Regions from separate parts of the Glutamicibacter sp. AOP5-A2-18 genome, predicted to be linked through region 2. Evidence: riboswitches for the same ligand, from Rfam matches in the RefSeq annotation. Region 2 holds a riboswitch; each other region holds the start of a gene.

Region 1 (5,484 bases), 330 kb from region 2:
TAGATCTCGTAGGTGTGCGCGGTAACCCACGCCAAGTCAGCAGTGCACCAGTGCACGTCGTTGTCTCGCTGGGACGCATCAGGGTTGGCGAAGAGCAAGTTGTAGCTCGCGGTTGCCTGGGTCAGGTAACCGCCGGTGGTATGAACCAAACCCTTGGGTTGGCCAGTGGTGCCGGAGGTGTACATGATGAACAGCGGCGTTTCTGAATCAAAGAACTGTGCCTGATGTTCGGTGGACTGGGTCTCTACGGCCTCGTGCCACCACACGTCACGGCCTTCGGTCCAAGGGATCTCATCGCCGGTGCGGCGAATGACCAAGACCTTCTCGATATTGTTCTCACCGGAGACCGCCTGATCGGCATTGGCCTTAACCGCAACTGTGGTGCCACGTCGGTACTGGCCATCGGTGGTGACCAGTACTTTGGCCTTGGTGTCTTCTACTCGGAACTTCAGCGCTTCGGCCGAGAAGCCACCGAAGACCAATGAATGAATGGCTCCGATGCGCGCGCAGGCCAGGGTGATGACGATAGTTTCAATCAACACCGGCAGGTAGATAACGACACGGTCGCCCTTGACTACACCCAGAGCTTCCAAAGCATTGGCTGCTTGGCTGATGCGCTCTTGCAGGTTTTTGTAGGTGACGGTCTGTCGGTCACCGGGTTCGCCTTCAAAGTACAGCGCGACTTTGTCTCCGCGGCCAGCAGCGACGTGGCGGTCAGCGCAGTTGACCGCAGCGTTGAGTTGGCCACCTAAGTACCACGAGATTTCTGGACCACGCTTGGCAGCTGCGTCGGCTGGGACGATTTGGCTAGTGGTGTGCCAGTTGGTATCCCAATCGAGGAGGTTTGCCGCTTCGTCCCAGAATGCTTGGCGTGCTTCCTCTGAGGCCAGCGTTGAGGTGGATGCCGATTCGATGGTCATGACAGAAAATTTCCTTGATGTGTTTTTTGGTTGGCGAAGTTGAATTGGGACAGCGGGAACTCTTAGGTCCAACGTTTAATGGCCCAGCGTTCTGCTATCGAGAGCAGGGCGTCGGTAATTTTTCCGAAGATGGCCAACAAGATGATGGTCATGATCAGTCGGTCCAGTCGGCCGTTGTTCTGCGAATCAGTCAGCAGGAAGCCCAGACCCATCGAAGCGCCGAGTAATTCAGCGGCAACAAGGAAGAGCCAAGACTGCGCTAGGGCTAGGCGCAGCCCGGAGAAAATCGAAGGCACCACCGCAGGAAGCTGCACCGTACGCAGCAACTTGATTCCGTTCAGCCCGAAAGATCGGGCGGCTTCTACCAGCTGGGCATCCACATGACGAAGAGCCAAGGCCACGGTGGTGAAGACGGGGAAGAATGCACCAATGATCACTAGGGTGACTTTGGAGTCTTCACCCATTTTCATCCACAGCACCAGCAGCGGGACCCATGCTAAGGATGGCACCGCACGCAACGCACTAATGCTCAAACGCAACAGAGCATCAGCCAATTTGGACAGGCCGACCAGTGCGCCAAGCAGTAGACCGAGCAAGGAACCAAAGAAGAATCCAAGCAATACACGTTGCGTGGAAATGCCAATGTGTTTGCCAAGATCTCCGTCACGCAATAGCTCAACTGCTGCAGTGACTACAGAAGTGGGGGTGGGCAAAGTCCAAGGAGCGACGATTCCAGTGGACGTCACGACCTGCCAGATCACCAGAACAATAACCGGCAAGATCAGGGATAACAACCAGTGTGGAGCGCGCAAGATGGTGGCAGAGACTCCGGATTTAGCCTTCTTCGGATTTCTCGTGGAGACGGTGGTGCTCATTGCTGACTACTCTCCGGAAATTTTGGTTGGGTCAGCTTTGGTAGCAAATTGGTCATCAACCAAAGTTGCTAGGGCCTCGTCTACGGATTCCTGCTTGGAGACATCGCCGCTGGCGACCAAGGTGGGCGCGATAGTCTTCAAGACTTTGGTGTACTCGGTTCCGGGAACGGCCGATACGTCCAAGTTGGAACGTTCTTCGATGACAGTGGCGGCAACCTTAGGATCTAGACCGGCAACATCAGCCAAGATCTTGGCGGTCTCTTCTGGATGCTTGCCCGACCATTCGCGTGCTTTCTCGTAGGAGTCAACGACCAGCTGGGCTAGTTCGGGGCTCTGCTTGATGAAGTCTTCGCGAGCATTAAGTGCACCGTAGGTGTTGAAATCTAGGTTGCGATACAGCAGCTTCGCACCGTCTTGTTCGGCTGCGGCCATGATGGGATCTAGTCCGCTCCAAGCGTCAACCGAACCGTTGACCAACGCGGTACGACCGTCCGCGTGTTGCAGATTCTGTACGGTGATGTCCTTTTCGCTCAGACCTGCCTGCTCTAGTGCTTGAAGCAGGAAGAAGTAAGGATCGGTGCCTTTAGTGGCGGCCACAGTTTTGCCCTTGAGGTCTTTCACCGATTTGATCTTGGAGTCCTTAGCAACCACCAGAGCGGCCCATTCTGGCTGCGAATACAGGTCGATAGTCTTGATCGGTGAACCGTTGGACCGGGCTAACAAAGCGGCGGATCCTGCGGTGGAGCCAACATTCACTGCGTCAGCACGTAATGCTTCATTGGCCTTGTTAGAGCCAGCGGACTGAACCCATTCCACCTTGACGCCTTGATCCTTAGCGGCGTCGTCGAGCCAACCTTTTTCTTTGATGACCAGGCTCAGCGGGTTGTAGGTGGCGAAGTCAATGGACAGGGTCTTATCTGATCCTGAGGCCGTAGCGTTTTCTCCGGCGCAACCGGTCAGGGCAGTAGCCCCGATCAACAGTGCTGCGGTGGCAAGTGCGGTACGTCGAGTGAAGCGGTGCGAAAGCATAATAATCCTCTAAATTGTGCGTGCGGGTAAGCGACAGCTATGTCGCTGATGGAGTAGATCAGGGGGAATCGGTGTTAAACGTCAATGGTTAGTCGGGTCCACACCAAGAAGTCGAAGCAATCCTGCGCGGTGAGCGATGAACTGATCTTCGTTGTGTTTGCGAGGATGAGAAGCGCTCATTGAGAGTTCTTTAATGACGGTGGCCGCGGTATCTTGACCCTCACGTCCCAGGACGATGACTCGGTCAGCCAAGGTCAACGCCTCGTCCACGTCGTGGGTGACCATAAGAATTGTGGTGGGGAAGGAAGCATGGATGGAGAGCAATAGATCTTGCATTTTCAGCCGCGTCAAAGCGTCCAGTGCGCCGAAGGGTTCATCAAGTAGCAGCACTCCAGGGCGCCGTGCCAAGGCACGAGCCAGCGAGACGCGCTGAGCCATACCACCTGAAATTTCGCGCGGGCGAAGATCTGTCGCGTGGCTGAGCCCGGTCAGCTCGATTAATTCATCAATCAGTTCAGCACCGTCGGCCTTGCTGGTACCTGGCGCGAGGCCCAAAGCGATATTTTCTCGGACCGATCGCCACGGTAGTAGTCGTGGTTCCTGAAATGCGACCGCACATAGTTCGTTGATGCCATCTACGTTGCGTTTTCCGGTACGGATGGATCCGGTGGATGGTTGGTCCAACCCGGAGACCGCGCGAAGCAGTGTGGACTTGCCGCAGCCGCTAGCTCCAAGGATCGCAACAACTTGGCCCGCGGGGATCTGCAAGTTGATATCGCTGAGGACCGCGCGGCTTTCACTTTTGGTGGTGAAGGTGCGCGAAACATTGCTGAATTCCACGTCTAAAGCGGTCGAGGTGTGCGCTTGAGGCAGTGCAAGGCTAAGAGCCATGATCATCTCCATCGGTCCTGGCGGTAGCACCGGCCTATGGAGTGTGTCATCCATAGGTGGTTGCTGCGGCGTCACTGAGCCAGATCTCTCGGCCGCTCGGGATGGTTACGTGTCCATTACAGGCTTTCGAACGATTTGAAAGCAAATCTTGCGTAACATGAAAAATCTTCGATAACTACGTCACATGCGCGGGTTATTTCGTTATTTATTTCATTAGAAGGCTGTTTAATCGATAGTTGGGGATTCTTGGCAAGTCATCTTCGATATGACGCGTCATTGACTGTGCAACGCAACTGTCAAGCCACCTGGTCTGAACAATGAAATGTGACTTCGTGGCTTGGAATGATTGCTTTGTTACGGCTACAAATGAATGACAACCCATCCAGAGCGGCTGAGAGATCTGGCTCGACGACGCCGCAGCAACCACCCGAATCGCGGGACGGTGCTACCGCCAGGACCGATGGAAAGAATTGAGGACTTCAATGTCATTTGGCGAGTCGCCGAACACTTCCGGTTTGGACTTCAACCAGCTCAGCGATCCTTCGCAGGCTAGCGCCATGGGACTAGATGACTTCGAAGAGCAACTGTCTACGCGGCAACTACTCAAAGTCACTCCCGGTCCGGGCGCGGACGAACAGTATGACCGTTTGGCTGAAATTTTCCGTCCGGTATTCGCTCAGATCGCGTCGACCGCACGGGACCGCGATCGCAACCGCGTGCTACCTTTTGAACAGGTAGGCCTGCTGAACCGCGACCGCTTTGGTGCGCTGCGCATTCCAGTTTCTGAGGGCGGCTACGGCGCACGTCTGGTTGACGTGTTCCGCCTGCTGATTGAACTTTCCGAGGCTGATTCCCATGTTGGCCAGCTCTGGCGAGCACACATCGCCTTTGTGGAGAGCATTCTGATTCTTGAAGATCAAGAGCTGCGCAACAAGTGGGTTACCCGTATTGCTGCCGGTCAGATTGTCGGCAATGCGTACACCGAACGTGGCGGCAACGCACTAGGTACGCTGAACACCAAGGTCACCGAGTCTGATGGCCGCTGGCTAGTTGACGGTGAAAAGTACTACTGCACCGGCACCATCTTTGCCGACTGGACCGCAGTGGCAGTGGCCCATCCAGAAAAGGCTGGCCGGCAGATTGCCGTCGTTTCCACCCAACGCAGTGGCGTAAAAATCCTTGACGATTGGGATGGGTTTGGTCAGGGGCTGACCGGTACCGGCACCACCGAGTTCCATCAGGTGCCCGTGGACTGTTTTATCCCACAGGCAACTAACGACTCCGAAGCTGCGATCTACCAGCTGGTCCTCACCGCAGTGCAAGCAGGTATTGCCCGCGCCGCGCTGAACGATCTGCGCCAGTCGGTCCAGAACCGTACCCGTATCTTCACCACCGGCACAGGCGTTCCTGCCTACCGCGAACCACAGGTACTTCAGCTGGTCGGCGAAGTCTCAGCAGAGTCCTTCGCCGTCGACTCGGTAGTGATTGGCGCAGTACTAGAAGTTGAAGCAGCACTGGTAGACCCAGGACTGAACGACGAGGAACGCTACGCGGTCTGTGAACTATCGGCTAACCGCGCCCAGACCATCGTGCAACCGTTGGTGCTCGGAGCAACCAGCAAACTCTTTGACGGTTTAGGGGCCTCATCAACCAGCATTGTGTGCAACCTAGATCGGCACTGGCGTAACGCACGAACCATCGCCACCCACAACCCGGCCATGTACAAGGCGCGCATCGTGGGGGACTACGAAATCAATGCGGTTCAGCCT
Region 2 (5,484 bases):
GGCGGGGGACCGGGGGCGATGGAAGCGGCCAACCTCGGTGCTTGGTTGGCTGATTATGATCCACAAGATGTCGACGCTGCGTTGCAGATGCTCGCCACGGCTCCAGATGCGATTCACCAGCGCACACAGTGGGCTCGCACTGCGCTCGCCGTTCGTGATCGATTCCCGAGCACCCACCAGTCATTAGGTGTGCCGACGTGGTTCTATGGCCATGAGCCACCGAATTTGTTTGCAACAAAGATCGCAAAATTTTTCACCAACTCTATTCGCGAAGCGATTTTGTTGGAGCAGGCTAACGGGGGACTAATTGTTCTGCCGGGTGCTGCAGGTACGGTGCAGGAAATCTTCCAAGACGCCTGCGAAAACTACTACGCCACCGGCGCGCGCGTGGTGCCCATGGTCTTGCTAGGACGCGAGTACTGGACTGAAACTATGCCAGCTTGGCCTTTGCTCAAGGCGTTGGCCGCAGGCCGGGTCATGGAAGAGAAAATTGCGCTGGTAGATACTGCCGAAGAAGCGATGGAATTTATTGGTTCTATGAGCACGCTACGCCGGCGTACCCGCTGGTGAGACAAATAATTCCTTGGCTCTAGCCCAGCTGTACGTCGAAGATGAGTCCCAAGCAGTAGGTCACTGCCGCAGCTCCCCAGCCGATGGCTAGTTGGCGCAGCCCACGCTTCATCGGGGACGCTCCGGAGAGGAGACCTACGATAGCGCCGGTGAGCATCAAAGCAATTCCGACTAGGGCCACCGAGAGGATCACGGCAGGCAGGCCGCTCATGCCGAAGATATACGGCAGGATCGGGATGACCGCACCGGAAGCGAAGAGCAGGAACGAGGTGCCGGCGGCGCCGGTGGCCGAGCCGAGCTCCTCATGTTCATTTTCCAGCTCTTCGGACCGTTCTTCCGGGTTCAGCGAGAAGGCTGGGTTGCAATCACAGGTGAAGAGGCCCATGCGTTCGGCAGCGCGATGCTCAGCATCTTCATCGTTCATTCCGCGAGCCTTGTAAATCAGTACCAACTCGTTGGCATCCAGATTCAGATCGGGGGCCGCGGTGAGCGTGACCTGGGTAGGCCGGGATGCGGTGAGTAACTCTCGTTGAGAACGCACGGAAACAAATTCGCCAGCGGCCATCGATAATGCTCCGGCCAGCAGCCCGGCAATGCCGGAGAACAAGACAAAAGTGGAAGAAACGCCGGTGGCGCCAATACCCATGATGAGCGCCAAGTTGGAGACTAGACCGTCATTGGCGCCAAATACGGCGGCGCGGAAGTTGCCCGAAAGCTGAGCGCGACCGGCGGTGGCCAAAGCACGCACTACCTCTTCGTGGACCTCTTCGTCGGCGGCCATTTGCGCGGTCGCGTCCTGATCATCGCGGTAGGGGGAGCTGCTCTCAGAGCGCTGTGCCATAGCCAAAACGAACACCGAACCGAAGCTAAGCGCCAAAAAACGCAAGATGGTGCGCCTCAAGGAGGGGCGGACCGTCTTGGCGTGGACACCTAGTTTTTGTCGCCAGTGTTCCTCATGGCGTGCTTCGGCCGCGGCCAGACCTAGAAGGATTTGCTTCTCTTGCCCAGTTTTCTTTTGGGCTAGGGTCCGATAGATGGCACCTTCAGCGACCTCGTCGGCCAGATACTTGCGCCAACGTTGGATTTGGGCGCGGGTAGGTTCGGTTGCTGACTGGTTCGGCATCACGAATACAGCTCTCTTGGCAGATAACGGATCAGCTACCCAGTTTAGACAGCGGTCTCAGACTTGGGAATTTGGCAAGACTAAAAGCGATGCTCTGCCCCTCGGGCTGACCGGAGCTAGCAATGGAAAGTACTAGCTGCGAGGTCGCCGGTTCAAAGATCGGGCGGCGCGCGGATCGGGCGATGAGCAATTCTAAGCGAGCTGGATCGCACACGTATCGAATGTGCCATTGGCCCTGGACCTTGAACTGAACTTGTCCGGTTTGGCGGTCGATGATGGGCAGGACGGAATATGCCATGGGATGCGCTCTCACTGAGTTCTTGCCCGGCCACAAAATTGTGAACGGACCGCTTCGTCATCCGAACCACCCATGAATCTGGGGTTGGTGCACGGCAAGTCGGAGCTTTACGCCGTGTCTCGTGAAGCAACACTTGCGATGCTACTCCCGTGCAAGTAAGCCAGTGAAGTCCTAGCCTGAAATATTTCCTTCATCCGCGCTGGACCCAGCGTCTAGCGTCTGGGACAGCTGGTTGATCTTCGTGTACTGCTGTTCCCACTGGGTTGTGGAATACGGGGGAAGGTTGGGAGCTTCGGGGCGAAGACCGGTGAAGCCATCAAGCTGTTCGCGCACGATATCAAGGTGCCCGGCGTGCCGGGAGGTTTCAGCGATCATATGAATCATGAGCTGTTCCAAGGTGGTGTGCCGGCGGCGAATCCACCATGGCACTTCGGCCGGTGCATCCAATGGCAGGGACGCGATGCTCTGTTCGCAGAATGCGACCGCCTGTTGATAAAAATCAATGATGTCGCCGGCGGTGAAGTGTGCCGGCGGTAAAAAGTCGGCTTGCGGATCGTCGGAGTCCGTGAGTTCTTGCACATAGGGGTTGTTGATTTCTCGGCCCAGGCACTGGCCGAAGTATCCGTATTCGGTGATGGCCAAGTGATGTACTACGCCAAGAACATGCGTGCCGGTGGGCGTCAGTGGCTTGCGGGCCAAGTGATCGCTCAGTCCCTGAGCTTTATAGATCACCGCGTTGCGGGCGTCGTTGAGGTATTCACGCAAAAGCTCTTTGCTGTTCATCATATGCCGAGTGTAATCAGCCGGCTGCTCAGCGAACAGCAGTTGTTGTGGTGTGCGACATATTTGACGCACCCCAGCTAGGGTCTGTTTACTATTGGTAAACCTGCCTGCTGACTTAGGCAAATGGCAGGAAGACGCCTAGTGCGTCGGAACAACAGAGGCGATGGAGCAAAAATATGAAGACCCTGCCCGTGGAATCAACCGGTGCTGCAATCAATATTGGTTCACGGCTACGCGGGGTGCGCCAAAGGCAGCGGATGACCATCGACCAGGTTGCTGAACTGTCCGGATTGACCAAGGGCTTTCTCTCGCGTGTTGAGCGAGATCTGACCAGCCCTTCGGTTTCAACGCTGCTGAAACTATGCGAAGTGCTGGGCATTGAAGTGGGAACGCTATTTGAAGTGCCTGAAACGATGTTGGTGCGATTGGCCGAAGCGCCACGGGTGTCCCTAGGCGGAGAAGGAATCACTGAGCAATTGGTGACACCGCGTAGCGAAAGGCGGGTTCAGATGATTCGCGCTGAAATCGCGCCCAAGGGTGTTGGTGAAGCCGAACTGTATTCGGTGGACTGTGAACTGGAAGTTTTGCATGTGATCTCGGGGAGGTTCACTTTAGTGTTGCCGGATCAACGCGTTGAACTCCAAGCCGGAGACACTATGACCTTCCCAGGGCGCGAGCCGCATAGCTGGGAAAATGAAGCCGATGAAGTGGCCTTGGTGACGTGGACCTTGATCCTCTAACCGGGGAGCCTTACTCGTGCCGATGCGTTCAAGCGCGTATTCTAAAAAGGTGTGTTCACCGTACGCACATGGTGCGGCGAGCGATAGGAGTGGCGTGAGTACTAGCGAAACAACTGGCACCCAGAACCAGCTACGCTCTATCGGCTGGTGGGCTTCGGTGTTCCTTGGTTTACTCGCGGGCACCACCTTGACGTGGATTCGTACCCAGCGCAACTTCTTTTTCATCGGCGCGGTCATCATCGCTGTGGTGATTGTGATAATCGGAATGCGCACCATCCGGCGGCGTGCACGCTTCCCTCAAATGGCTCAAGCCCATACTTCTTGGCCATATGCCGTCTGGACGATGGTTCTTCTCGTTCTTGTGGGTCCAATTCAGCTGGTTTACGTGGCCGATGATCCCGGTGAACTTATGCTCAAATCTATCATTCTTTCCACCGGCTTTTGCGTGGCAATCCACGAGCTGGATCGAGCAATGATCAAAGCCACCAGGAAGTACCTTCGCCAAGAATAGAATTTTTAGACGTTCTGCCTTCAGTGCTCAGGATCGTCAAATGCTGCCGTAGCCCCTTGTAGGGCTACGGCTTTTGTTGTCTTTTGCCCCGGAATTCACGTCATAGTCACTATTTTGGTGCTCTGAGTCTTGACGTGACCTCGCCAACAAAATAGCATAATGGGAAACGTAAGTTTCATATTAGGCAACTATGGCAGTTGCCGAATAAGTGCCAGGAGGGCAAGAGCATGAAAGAAGTTCGCATCGAGGAAAACGGCAAGCTGGGGCCAATCAATGCAGCGATGATCCCTCGCTACGCCGGCGCCGGTACCTACGCCCGTCTGCCGCGTCTGGACCAGGTCCAGAGCGCTGACATCAAGATCATTGGTGTGCCTTTTGATACCGGTGTTTCCTACCGTCCAGGTGCACGCTTTGGTGCCAACCACGTCCGTGAATCCTCGCGCCTGATCCGCCCTTACAACCCAGCCACCGACACCTCGCCTTTTGCTCAGAGCCAGGTAGTTGACGCCGGTGACCTCGCGGTAAACCCGTTCAACATCAATGAAGCTATCGAAACGATTCAGGAAGAAGCCTTGGAGCTAACTTCTGACGGTTCAACCCTGGTCACCATCGGTGGCGACCACACCATCGCACTGCCACTGCTGCGCGCTGCATCCGAGCATGCCGGTGCACCGGTGGCCATGTTGCACTTCGACGCTCACCTGGATACCTGGGACACCTACTTTGGTGCCGAGTACACCCACGGCACCCCATTCCGCCGTGCGGTAGAAGAAGGCATTCTGGATACCGAAGCCATCTGCCACGTGGGTACTCGCGGCCCGCTGTACGGCAAGAAGGACCTGGAGGATGACAAGCGCTTCGGCTTTGGCATCGTGACCAGCTCGGACGTGTACTACCAGGGTGTGCGTGAAATCGTTGAGAAGCTGCGTGCGCGCATCGGCAACCGCCCGCTGTACATCTCGGTGGACATCGACGTACTTGACCCAGCCCACGCACCAGGCACCGGAACCCCGGAAGCCGGCGGCATCACCAGCCGTGAGCTACTGGAAATCCTGCGCGGGTTGCGCGGACTGAAGATCGTCGGCGCCGACATTGTTGAGGTCGCCCCAGCTTACGACCACGCCGAACTGACCGGTGTGGCCGCCAGCCACGTCACCTACGACCTAATCAGCCTGATCAGCGACTTCCGCGCCAACCAGGGATTGAACAAGTAATGACAACACAGCCCCAACGTAACGGCGGCGACCTGGTCATTGAGACCCTCACCGCGCTGGGAGCTAAAACCGTGTTCGGCATCCCCGGACAGCACGCCTTGGGGCTGTTCGACGCGCTCTCCCGCTCAAACCTGGAATTTGTCTCCTCTCGAGTGGAGAACAACTCGGCCTTTGCAGCCGACGGCTATTCCCGCGCTACCGGTGAGGTGGGCGTACTGTTCCTCTCCACCGGCCCCGGCGCGCTA
Region 3 (5,484 bases), 320 kb from region 2:
GTGTAGATCGCAACGAGCTTCTCTGGTTCAACTTCCTGGTAATTGACCTCTTGGCCGGCGGCGGCGCCCACGGCACCGGCCAGCTGACTCAGGGTGAAGGCCTTGTCGCCACCAAGTTCGTAGATCTTGCCGGACTCATTTTCTTCGGAGAGCAATACCGCTGCGGCTGCTTCTGCGTAGTCGGCACGTGGGGCGGCGCTGATCCTGCCGTTACCTGCGGCGCCGAGAACTACGCGGCTGTTGAGGTAGCCCAGGAGCTGATCGGTGTAGTTTTCGGTGTACCAACCGTTGCGTAGCAAGACGTATTCAATGCCGGAGCCCGCCAGTAACTGTTCGGTAGCCACATGCTCTTGCGCCAGTTTCATGTTGCCGGTCAGGGCATTGGCAATAGAGGTATAAGCAATCAGCGATACGTTCACGCGCTGGGCAGCGTTGATGACGTTCTCATGCTGGGTGATGCGCTGGCCAACTTCGCTACCTGAAATCAGAAGCAACTTGTCTACGCCTTCGAGAGCTGACACCAGGCTTGCCTCGACGTTGTAGTCAGCGGCGCGGGTCTCCAGACCCTTGCCCGCCAGAGGAGCGAGTTTTTCTTCAGAACGTCCAAGGGCAACCAGTTGTGCAGGATCTGCACCGCGCTCTAATAGTGCGTTGATAACCAGTTGGCCCAGCTGTCCGGTGGCTCCTGCAATTGCAATCTTCATGTTGTCCTCTCGTTGGTCTGCAAACTAATACAACCACGTCCCTCGCGGTTCAATTCCCGACGGTCAGTCGTGCGCATGAAACCAAAAGGGGAATCAATACGTCAAGGGTCGTCGTCTTGATTCGAAACCTTTGAGGAAAGTGAAGAATTGCTACGCAAACCAAAGCAATTTTTTGACGTTGTGAGTAAGTTTTGGTGACTTCATGACTTCCGTTTACGTAATTATTGTTCGGTCATGGCCATGGAAGACAGACTTAAATCGTTCGGACCGTACAACCGAACACACACCATCCAGAGCGACTGAGAGATCTGGCTCAACGACGTCGCAGCAACCACCCGTAAGGGAGCGGTGCTACAGCCAGGACCGATGGAGTACTTTCACTTCGCGACGGGAAAGTCTGTTTAAAGACAGGTTTTCCTCGTGAAGAACGCTCCGTATAACCAAGCAGTAAAGGAGCGATGATGATTCGTCTTGAGAACGTAACAACAACATTTGGCAATGGCCAGGATCAATTCACGGCAGTTAAAGACGTGACCCTGAACATTGAAGCCGGAAGCATTCACGGGATCATCGGCTTCTCCGGTGCTGGCAAGTCAACGCTGTTGCGCAACATCAACTTACTTCAGCGCCCAACCTCCGGTCAGGTTTTTGTCGATGACGTGGAACTTACCGGACTCAGCGATGGCGATTTGCGTAAGCAACGACATGAAATCGGAATGATTTTTCAGCACTTCAATCTGCTGAACAATCGCACCGCGTTGCAGAACGTGGAACTGAATCTGAAGTTTGCTGGTGTAGCAAAAAACGAGCGTCGCGAACGCGCCTTGGAAGCTTTGGCCATTGTTGATTTGGCTGACAAGGCCAGCGCATACCCAGGACAGCTTTCAGGCGGTCAGAAGCAACGCATCTCCATTGCACGAGCGTTGGTGACCGAGCCAAAAGTCCTCTTGTGCGATGAACCGACCAGTGCAGTGGATCCGCGAACCACGACCTCGGTGCTGCAGTACCTCAGCGACATCAACGCCAGCCTCGGAATCACCACAGTTATTGTCACGCACGAAATGAACGTTATTAAGGCCATCGCAGACCGCGTCTCGGTAATGGAAGACGGTTCAGTAGTTGAAGAGTTCGCCCTGAATGAGTTGCAAGAGCCTGGCTTTGAACCCACGACGCCTATCGGACGCTATCTGATCAGCGATGAAATTACGTTGAACCGCAGCCCAAAACCCGTTTCATCCTCATCAGCTGCCCACGTAGCGCGCGTATAAAGAACCTGGATTACCAATGAACTTATCTTCACTAGTGCTGGGCACGAGCAACGGCAGTGCAGCAGCTTTTAACTTTGACCGAATTGTTGAACTGGCCCCGGAAATTTGGGTGGCCATGGCACAAACTTTCGCCATGCTTCTGGTCGCCATTCCAATTGCAATTTTGCTCGGAACGCCACTGGGGATCTGGCTGTTCTCCATGTCGCCTAATGGTCTGCGTCCCCGTCCGCGGTTGCACCAGATTGTTGACGGAATAGTGAACACCATCCGTTCCTTCCCATTCCTTATTTTGCTGATTGCCATCATCCCGTTCACCCGGTTTGTGGTGGGAACGACCATTGGAACTGCTGCCGTCATTGTTCCGCTGACGATTAACGCGATTCCTTATTTTGCACGTTTTGTGGAACAGAACATCAGCCAGCTTGGCAATGGAGTTGTTGAAGCTGCGCAGGCCATGGGTGCTACCCGCGGACAGATCATTCGCGAAGTATTACTTGTCGAGGCAAGACCTGCACTGCTCTCATCTGTCACCATCATGACGGTCAGTTTCATCTCGTACTCAGCGATGGCCGGTCTGGTAGGTGGCGGAGGTATTGGCGATTTTGCTATCCGCTACGGCTACTACCGTTACGAAACCGGCGTCATGCTCCTAGCGATCATTCTGATGATCTTGCTGGTGCACGCAGTTCAGTTTGTTGGTACTCGGCTCTCGCGTGCAGCAGACAAACGCTAAACACTTCTTCTCAACTCGCACTTTATCTAAGGAAAACATCATGGCAGTATCTCGTCGTACTTTCTTGACCTTCGCCGCTGGCTCGGCAGCACTCTTAGGACTAACCTCATGTGGTCTGGTCGGAGGCGGAGAAGCTTCCGGAACTGGGGACAAGACCATCAAGATCATTGTCACCGAATCGGCTCCGTCACAGGAGCCCACCAAGATCGCTCAGAAGCTACTGGCTGAGAAGGGTTGGAAGCTGGATGCCACGTATGTCACCGATATCGTGCAGCCAAACCACGTGGTATCTAACGGTGAGTATGATGCGAACTTCTTCCAGCACGGTGCCTACCTTGAGCAGTTCAAGAAGGACCAGAACGTGGATGTGGATCCAGCCTTCTACATGTACAGTTCACCAGCCGGCGTGTACTCGAAAAAGTACGATTCCATCAAGGAACTGCCTAACGGTGCCACCATCGCATTGCCTGTAGATACCGCTAATAATGGTCGCGCATTGGCCCTGCTTGATAAGGCAGGGGTATTGAAGGTCACGCCAAACAAGAGCGTGATTCGCCTGTCGCAGAATGACATTTTGGAGAACCCAAAGAACTTCAAGTTTGTTGAAGTTGATCAGCAGTCATTGTCCAAGACTCTGCCGGACGTTGACGCCGGATTCCTCTTTGCTCGCCTCGGCGCCGAGATTGGTCTGAACCCAGACGACGCGTTGCTCTTTGAAAAGGAAGAAGAAGCACTTCCATACATCAACATCATTGGTGCCAAACCTGGATTCATGGATACCGAGAAGGGCAAAGTCCTTGAAGAGGCTTATCACTCAGATGAGGTCAAGCAAGTGGTACGCAGATTACCTTGACGGCGCTCTAGGCACCCCATGGGACCGCGACCTGGAAGCAGATTTCGCCACCTGGAATAAGTAGGCCTTGGCCCCACGACGATAGTTGATCCGCGTCGTGGGGCCACTACTTTTTGATACTGAACTTAGATACCGATGTCCTGCAGGGAGAAGCAATGACGACAATCGCCGCGGCAACAACAGAGAGCCACTACCAGGAACTGCTCAAGCGTTTCAGTGAAGTTTTCGCACGAATAGCTGAGGGAAGCCGAGAACGCGAACAAAACCGTGTTCTGCCATTTGAGCAGGTGCAGTGGCTCAAGGACGCAGGATTTACCACGTTGCGCGTACCTGAAAGTCACGGTGGCACACCAGTCAGTCACGAGCACCTCTTCCGTTTGCTGATTGAACTTGCCACGGCAGATTCCAATGTGGCTCATTTGTTGCGCAGCCATTTCGCCTTTGTAGAGACCATCGCATTGCAACCCGAGAAGTTTCAGGACCGTTGGTTCCCACGGGTGCTGGATGGTCAGATCTTTGGCAACGCTGCAACTGAACGTGGCGGCAACGCATTAGGCACCACGAATACCAAGCTCGTGAAGAACGCTGATGGCTGGGTCTTGCGCGGTGAAAAGTACTACACCACCGGATCGATTTTTGCTGATTGGGTTGTGGTCATGACCAGTACGCAAGGTGTTGAAGGGCGTCAGTACGCCATCGTTGACCGGAACGCTGACGGGGTGGAAATCCTGGATGATTGGGATGGGTTTGGCCAGCCATTGACCGGTACCGGTACTGCCATATTCACTGATGTTCCGGTTCAGGCCGAGAACATTATTCAGCGTAAAATCGCATCTACTCTGGAACCTGCGTTCTTCCAACTGTGTCTACTGTCGGTACTTGTAGGCATCGGTAAGGCCGCCCGCAATGAGGCAGCACAGATCGTAGCTACGCGTACCCGCACCTTTAACACCGGTTCGGGTTCTTTGTTCAAGGATGATCCGCAGATTCAAGAGTTGGTTGGACGCTTGGCGGCGAATGTTTTTGCTGCTGAATGCATAGTCACCACAGCAGCCCGCGAATTAGACGCGGCCCTAGATCCGCAGCTGGCTTTGGATTCTGATGCTGCGTACCTGCGTGCAGAGTTGGCAGTTCAACAAGCTCACGTAACCACACCAAAGCTGATTTTGGATGCCACCAGCGAACTCTTTGATGTCACCGGCGCGTCAGCGGTATCGACCTCTAAATCGTTAGATCGTTTCTGGCGCAATGCACGCACAGTTGCGACCCACAACCCGGTAGCCTTCAAGGCTCGCTCTGTGGGCGACTATTTCATCAACGGCACTGTGCCAAATGGCCTGAACTCTATCGGCGAAGCAAAAGCAGGGAAGTAATCATGGGAACTTTTGAATCACGTCCACGTTTGCTGCTCTCAGCATTCCTAATGAATACCTCAAGCCACATTCTTGGTGGCATGTGGCGTCACCCAGAAGCGCAGCAGCACCGTTTTAATGAACTGAATTTGTGGGTGGATTTGGCAAAGAAGCTGGAAGACGCCAAATTTGATGCGTTGTTCTTTGCCGATGTTGTGGGCCTTTATGGAGATCATGAGGGTGGTTGGGCATCCCACGTACGCAAGGGCCTACAGGTTCCTAGCCATGATCCGCTGGTACTGCTCTCTGCCTTGGCAACAAGCACCAAGGATATTGGTTTGGCCATGACCAGTTCTGTCATTCAGAGTCACCCTTTCCAATTTGCCCGACAGATTTCAACCCTTGACCACCTCTCGCAGGGCCGCGTTGCGTGGAATATCGTGACCAGCGTTCTAGAAAATGCACACCGCAACTTTGGTGGCAAGGACCTCGTAGCTCACGATGACCGCTACGGGTGGGCTGAAGAGTATGTGGAAGCTGCCTACAAGCTGTGGGAGGGGTCTTGGGAAGAGGA

The links. A riboswitch is a leader RNA that binds a small molecule or an ion and turns the genes downstream of it on or off. The one in region 2 is predicted to bind S-adenosylmethionine.
Region 1: it holds a riboswitch for S-adenosylmethionine, as region 2 does, so the genes downstream of both, ACT3RW_RS01385 (ABC transporter ATP-binding protein) here and ACT3RW_RS03000 (hypothetical protein) in region 2, are expected to answer to the same signal.
Region 3: it holds a riboswitch for S-adenosylmethionine, as region 2 does, so the genes downstream of both, ACT3RW_RS01410 (methionine ABC transporter ATP-binding protein) here and ACT3RW_RS03000 (hypothetical protein) in region 2, are expected to answer to the same signal.

Annotation. Positions count from the first base shown of each region.
Region 1 is NZ_JBQSVW010000001.1:285,855-291,338, forward strand. Features, by position in the region: gene acs (acetate--CoA ligase) at 1-920, opposite strand, end outside; gene ACT3RW_RS01375 (ABC transporter permease) at 983-1,795, opposite strand; gene ACT3RW_RS01380 (aliphatic sulfonate ABC transporter substrate-binding protein) at 1,802-2,824, opposite strand; gene ACT3RW_RS01385 (ABC transporter ATP-binding protein) at 2,906-3,715, opposite strand; SAM riboswitch class I at 3,721-3,823, opposite strand; SAM riboswitch class I at 4,091-4,182, shown strand; gene ACT3RW_RS01390 (acyl-CoA dehydrogenase family protein) at 4,198-5,484, shown strand, end outside.
Region 2 is NZ_JBQSVW010000001.1:613,209-618,692, forward strand. Features, by position in the region: gene ACT3RW_RS02990 (LOG family protein) at 1-570, shown strand, start outside; gene ACT3RW_RS02995 (VIT1/CCC1 transporter family protein) at 590-1,693, opposite strand; gene ACT3RW_RS03000 (hypothetical protein) at 1,725-1,991, opposite strand; SAM riboswitch class IV at 2,005-2,118, opposite strand; gene ACT3RW_RS03005 (DinB family protein) at 2,163-2,777, opposite strand; gene ACT3RW_RS03010 (helix-turn-helix domain-containing protein) at 2,951-3,514, shown strand; gene ACT3RW_RS03015 (hypothetical protein) at 3,609-4,025, shown strand; gene speB (agmatinase) at 4,253-5,239, shown strand; gene ACT3RW_RS03025 (thiamine pyrophosphate-binding protein) at 5,239-5,484, shown strand, end outside.
Region 3 is NZ_JBQSVW010000001.1:295,132-300,615, forward strand. Features, by position in the region: gene ACT3RW_RS01405 (SDR family oxidoreductase) at 1-704, opposite strand, end outside; SAM riboswitch class I at 988-1,077, shown strand; gene ACT3RW_RS01410 (methionine ABC transporter ATP-binding protein) at 1,163-1,972, shown strand; gene ACT3RW_RS01415 (methionine ABC transporter permease) at 1,989-2,705, shown strand; gene ACT3RW_RS01420 (MetQ/NlpA family ABC transporter substrate-binding protein) at 2,746-3,558, shown strand; gene ACT3RW_RS01425 (acyl-CoA dehydrogenase family protein) at 3,714-4,931, shown strand; gene ACT3RW_RS01430 (NtaA/DmoA family FMN-dependent monooxygenase) at 4,934-5,484, shown strand, end outside.